DNA from 2 places in the Micromonospora sp. NPDC000663 genome. Region 2 is predicted to be linked to the other one. Evidence: riboswitches for the same ligand, from Rfam matches in the RefSeq annotation. Region 2 holds a riboswitch; the other holds the start of a gene.
What was found. A riboswitch is a leader RNA that binds a small molecule or an ion and turns the genes downstream of it on or off. The one in region 2 is predicted to bind cobalamin.
Positions count from the first base shown of each region.

Region 1: another riboswitch for cobalamin. It lies ahead of cobN (cobaltochelatase subunit CobN); the one in region 2 lies ahead of ACFY1S_RS23265 (ribonucleoside-diphosphate reductase subunit alpha).

Region 1 covers NZ_JBIAYR010000004.1:382,802-385,825, reverse strand. Annotated here, with positions in the region: gene cobN (cobaltochelatase subunit CobN) at 1-1,230, opposite strand, end outside; cobalamin riboswitch at 1,513-1,642, opposite strand; gene ACFY1S_RS17285 (hypothetical protein) at 1,927-2,262, opposite strand; gene ACFY1S_RS17280 (RNA polymerase sigma factor) at 2,386-2,967, shown strand; gene ACFY1S_RS17275 (hypothetical protein) at 2,960-3,024, shown strand, end outside.
Region 2 covers NZ_JBIAYR010000007.1:200,765-203,788, forward strand. Annotated here, with positions in the region: gene ACFY1S_RS23265 (ribonucleoside-diphosphate reductase subunit alpha) at 1-1,477, opposite strand, end outside; cobalamin riboswitch at 1,669-1,885, opposite strand; gene ACFY1S_RS23270 (MFS transporter) at 1,961-3,024, opposite strand, start outside.

The sequences.
Region 1 (3,024 bases), on a different contig from region 2:
CCGGGCCTCGGCGGCGGCCAACTGTTCGGGGGTGAGCCACTCCACGTCGTGCCCGCCCGCGGCGATCAGCGCGTGGATCAGCGCGTCGCCGTCGTCGGGCACCGGCGCGTCGCCCAGGTGGTAGCCGGCCTCGGCGAGCGCGCCGAGCAGCCGGACCGCCGAGACGGGGGTGTCCAGTCCGACGGCGTTGCCGACCCGGGAGTGCTTGGTGGGGTACGAGCTGAGCACCACGGCGATCCGCTTGTCGCCGTTGGGCACGTACCGCAGGCGGGCGTGGCGCACCGCGATCCCGGCGACCCGGGCGGCCCGTTCGGGATCGGCGGCGTAGACGGAGAGGCCGTCGGCGTCGATCCGCTTGAACGAGAACGGCACGGTGACGATCCGGCCGTCGAACTCGGGGATGGCCACCTGCATCGCCGCGTCCAACGGGGACAGTCCGGCGTCGCTGGCGGCCCACTGGTCGCGGGTGCTGGTGAGGCAGAGCGCCTGGATGACCGGTACGTCCAGGGCGGCGAGGGCTCCCACGTCCCAGGCGTCCTCGGCCCCGCCGCCGGAGGCGTCGGCGGCGACCGCGCCACCTGCGGCGAGCACCGTGACCAGCAGCGCGTCACAGCGGGCGAACAGCCCGAGCGGTTCGGTGCCGGCGCTCAGCCCGCGCAGCGAGCCGCAGTAGATCGGCAGCGGATTGCCGCCGGCGTCGCGTACCGCGTCGGCGAGCACGTCGACGAATCCGGTGTTGCCGGCCAGGGCGTGTGCCCGGTAGAAGACGATCCCCACTGTCGGCAGGTACGGGTCGGCCAGGTGCGCGCCGTGCACGCCGTACGCAGGTGTGCGTGCCGGTGGGGCGAAGCCCTCGCCTGTGAACAGGACTGTGTCGCCGAGGAACCGGGCGAGCTGCGCCAGGTTGTCCGGTCCGCCCTCGACGAGATACGCCAGGGCCTGGGTGACCACTCCGGACGGCACCGTGGACAGGGCCATCAGCTCCGCGTCGGGCGCCGCCTCACCGCCGAGCACGACGGCGGGCAGTCCGCTGGTGAGCACCGCCGCGAGGCCGTCCGGCCACGCCTGGCGACCCCCGAGCAGGCGTACGACGGCGAGGTCGACCCCCTCGAGCAGGGCGGGCACCTCGTCGGCCACGACCCGTGCCGGGTTGGCGAGCCGGTAGTCGGCGTCACTGGCGCGGGCGGCCAGCAGGTCGGTGTCGGCGGTGGAGAGTAGCAGAACGCGCACGGCAGGCTCCGGACGGTAACGTCGGCACGCTCGCGAGAGCGGCCTGGCGACGTGGGATGGGCGCAGGGTTCAGCGAGGACCGCGATCCAGCCGGCTCAGCGGCCTGCGGCCGGGAGCGACGGGCGGCGCGGTCCGGAACTCAGCGGTGAACGGAGTCGATGCCGATCGCGACGACGGCACGGCCGCCGTGCGGAAGACGGCAGTAGCCGTCAATGATGGAGACGCCAAGCGTCATCGGGTCCTCCTCGGGTGTCCACGCCCTGGGGTACGTCCCGACGGCCGAAGTATCCTGGCTTCCGGATCGACGCTCTCCCCCGGCCTTCCAACCGCAGACACACGGCCGTGACTCACGAGGGGGGATCGCTCCCCGGTGACAGTGGCGGGACCGCGTCGGATTCGCACCGACTTCCTTCACTGCCGTCAGGCTGCGAATGCTGCCACACCCCTGCGCTGCGGGTCAACGCCGCTCCGGCCGGCCGAGCGGGTGTGCGTCACCGAGCTTCAGCTGTCGGCGCGACAGCGGATCATCCGGCCTCGATACCCCGGATCAATGCCCGGCTTCCTTTGCTCTGCTTACCCATACGCCACAGAAAGGGAGCGTTACTGCCGCTTATCGGTAAGCAGAGCAAAGGATGTCCGGCACTCTGGCCCCCGCCGCGCTGGCCCGGCGGTGCTTGGCTTCTTGGCGGAGGAGTCTCAGCGGGCGTGGCGCTCCGGGTGGGCCCGGCTCCACACCCGCATCCGCTCGGGGTAGCCGGTACGCCCCGCCTCGTACAGCGGCACCGCGTGCTTGCGGGCGATGGCGCCCGCAGCTCGTGGCGTGCCGGTGCGGCGGCGGATCCACTCCCCGTCGTGGGCGATCGCCACGACTGTCGTGTCGGTGGCGGTGGTCTCCGGCTCCAGGTAGAACTCCACCCCCCGTCGGCTGGTGACGAACGCCTCCAGCGCGGCGAGGTCGTCGCGGGTCGCCTCCCGGTCCAGCTTCGTCGGGGTCGCCTCGGCACCCCGTGCCCGCCTACTGAACCAGCCCATGCCCCCACCCCTCTCCTCGACGCTCCCCCCCAGTGCAGCACCGATTCCTGGCAAAGCCCTGCACGCCGGATGGGAGCAAGCTGACCCCGTACCGGATGGAACCCGCAGCCCGCGTGCGGTGTCATGAGGGTGATCGAACCGGAGGCTCCCCTGGACGACCACGTTCTCGTCACCCGCGCCCGAACAGGTGACCTCGAGGCGTACGACCTCCTGGTCGCCCGGCACACCGCGTCCGCGTACCGGACGGCGGTGCTGCTCGGTGCGGGATCGGACTCCGAGGACATCGTCCAGGAGGCGTTCGTGAAGGCGTACCGCAAACTCGCCCGCTACCGCGGTGAGTCGTCCTTCCGGTCCTGGCTCCTGGCGATCGTCGCCAACGAGACCCGCAACCTGCACCGTACGCGCAGCCGTCGGGAGGGGCTGTTCCTGCGCGCGGCGGCCGCCAGCCCGGCGTCGGAGGCCGCCGAGGACGGGGCGGTCGGCGCGGTCCTCGCCGGGGAACGGCGCGCGGCGCTCGTGCGGGCGCTGCGCCACCTTCCGGTACGCGACCGCGAGGTGATCGTCTGCCGGTTCTTCCTCGACCTCAGCGAGGAGGAGACCGTGCAGGCGCTGGGCTGGCCCCGGGGCACGGTGAAGTCGCGGACGTCACGGGCGTTGGCGAAACTCCGCGGCCTGCTGGACCGCGAGGAGGTCCGGCATGGATGACCTTGAGAAGGACCTCCGCGACCTCGCCGCCTGGCTGGAGACGCCCGACCCGCCGGA
Region 2 (3,024 bases):
GCCAGCGCGGGTTGCTCGCCGCCGCCTGCGCTGTCGGGTAGTAGTTGATGTCGATGACCCGGTCGAGGAAGGTCACGGCGGTGCGTACCGTGGCGCGCAGCCGATCCCAGTCGAGGTCACCGTCGGCGAGGTGGGCGGCGAGGTTGACCGAGCCGAGGTTGCACACGGCGGTCTCGGCGTCGCTGGACACCTCGATGATCTCGGTGCACAGGTTGGACAGGTGCACCACGTTGCCGTCGTCGGCGGTCTGGTTGCACAGCCGGTTCGCGGCGTCCTTGAAGGTCATCCACCCGTTGCCGGTCTGGGCGAGGGTACGCATCATCGTCGCGTACAGCTCCCGCGCCGGCACCTGCCGCACGTAGCGGCCCTGCGCCTCGGCGGTCCGGTACGCGACGTCGAACCGCTCCCCCCACAGGTCGGGCAGCTCGGGCACCTCGTGCGGGTCGAACAGCGACCACATCCCGTCGGCCTCGACCCGGCGCATGAACTCGTCCGGGATCCAGTTGGCCAGGTTCAGGTTGTGGGTGCGCCTGGCGTCCTCGCCCGTGTTGTCGCGCAGGTGCAGGAACTCCTCGATGTCCGGGTGCCACGGCTCCAGGTAGACGCAGGCCGCGCCCTTGCGCCGGCCGCCCTGGTTGACTGCGGCGACGCTGGCGTCGAGGGTACGCAGCCACGGCACGATCCCGTTGGACTGCCCGTTGGTGCCGCGGATCAGCGCGCCCCGGGACCGGACCCGCGAGTACGCGATGCCGATACCGCCGGCGAACTTGGACAGGTTGGCGACCTGGGCGTACCGCTGGTAGATCGAATCCAGCTCGTCGCGCGGGGAGTCGACCAGGTAGCAGGAGGACATCTGGGTGTGCCGGGTGCCGGAGTTGAACAGCGTCGGCGAGCTGGGCAGGTAGGCCAGGCTGGACATCAGCCGGTAGAAGCCGACCGCCTCGTCGGGGGTGGTGGACAGGCCGCAGGCCACCCGCAGCAGCCAGTACTGCGGGGTCTCCAGCACCAGCCGGGTGCTCGGGTGGCGCAGCAGGTACCTGTCGTACACCGTGCGCAGGCCGAAGTACTCGAAGCGGCGGTCGCCGTCCGGGTCGACGGCGTCGTCGAGCGTCGCAGCGTGCGCGGCCACGAACGCGGCCGTGTCGTCGCCGATCAGGCCCTCGGCGTGACCGGTGCGGATGGCAGCGCTGAACGAGGTGACTCCCTGCCGGCGGACCTCCTTGTCGACGTACCCGGCCAGCAGTCGGGCGGCCAGGCGCGAGTACTGCGGCTCCTCGCCGATCATCTCGGCGGCGGTCTGGATGGAGAGCCGGTCCAGTTCCGCTGTCGTCGCGCCGTCGTACAGGCCGCTGATCGTGCGGGTCGCGACCCGCAGCGGGTCGACGTCGGTGAGGTCGTCGGACCACCGCTCGACGGCCCGGACGATCCTGTTGACGTCCACCGGTTCGGTGTTGCCGTCGCGCTTGCGGACCCGCATCTGCGCGCGGCACGGCGCCGTGTCGCTGGCGGTCGGGACTACCTCGGTGACTGTCACCACTCGCTCCTCGGAGTTCGAGACCTGATGGTCCGGACACGAGGAGACAGACACCGGCGGACGCCACGCCGGCACGGCGCGGGTCATGTGGCGTCGGCCGTCCCACGCGGCCTCGGACCGCCGTTCGCCCGGGTGCGGACGTACGGCGCGCTGGCAGGTCTTCGGACTCGCGGGCACGACCGGTCTCGCCGGTCTCCTACCGGCCGTCGCTTCCCAGGCGTTTGGTGGCCCAGTGCTGATGACGGCTGTCGTTCCCACTCACCGCTGCGGGACAGTCCCGGATTCCCACCGGGTTCCCTCTTGCCTCGACCACTCCGGATGAGCGGCCGAACCAGCTGCGCTCGACACCATATATAGGGACGCCGCGGTTGTCGCACCCCACATCTCGGTGTCGGGCGTGTCGGTGACTGCCGTCACGGCAGGCGTTCAGCTGGCGACGGCGATCGGCTCGGGGGTACGCGAGCGGCGCTCGACGGTGACGCTGACACCGGCCAGGCCCAACCCGAGGACGGCCAGGAGCACGCCGACCCAGGCCGGTGCGAGGTAGCCGAACCCGGCGGCGATGGCGACACTGCCCAGGGCCGCGCCGAGACTGTTCGCGATGTTCATCGCCGACTGGTTCATGGCCGCGCCCATGAGCTGGGCTCCCGGGGCGACGGTGATGAGGCGCGCCTGCAGGACCGGCCCGAGGTAGAGACTCGTCGCGCCGACCAGGAACGCCCCCACGAACAGGCCGACGGGGTTCGACGCGACGAGGCCGAAGACGGTGATACTCACGATCATCGAGACGAAGCCGACGATCATGCTGCGGCGCAGGTCCCGGTCCGCGAGCCAGCCGCCCAGCGCGTTGCCGACGGTCATGCCCAGGCCCACCGCGACGAGCGCCCACGGCACCGTCGCGGCGGCGAGGCCGGCGACGTCGGTGGTGACCGGGGCGATGTACGTGTTGACCGCGAAGAAGCCGGCGAACCCGACAGCCCCGGTGGCCGCGACGAGCCACACCTGCCGGGTCCGCAGGGCCCGCAGCTCGGCGGCCGGCGAGCTGTCCACCGCCGCGGCGACCTCCGGGACGACCGCGAGGACCGCCAGCAGGGTGAGCAGGAAGACCCCGGCGATGACCAGGTACGCGGTACGCCAGCCGGCCTCCTGCCCGAGCCGGGTGATCAAGGGTACGCCCACCACGTTGCTCACGGTCAACCCGCTGAGCACGGCGGCGAAGCCACGGGCCTCGTTGCCGGGTCCCAGCAGGGCCGCCGCGAGCAGACCAGCCGCCCCGAAGTACGCGCCGTGCGGCAGCGCCGCGACGAACCGCGCGACAAGCACCAGGTCGAACGTCGGGGCGGTCGCCGACGCGACGGTCCCGACGGCGAAGAGGACGAGCAGCCCGAGCACCAGCTTCTTGCGGGGCAGGCGCGCGCTCAGCGCGGCGATCAGCGGAGCGCCCACGACCACGCCTAGCGCGTACGCGGTGATCATCCAGCCGGCCCGGG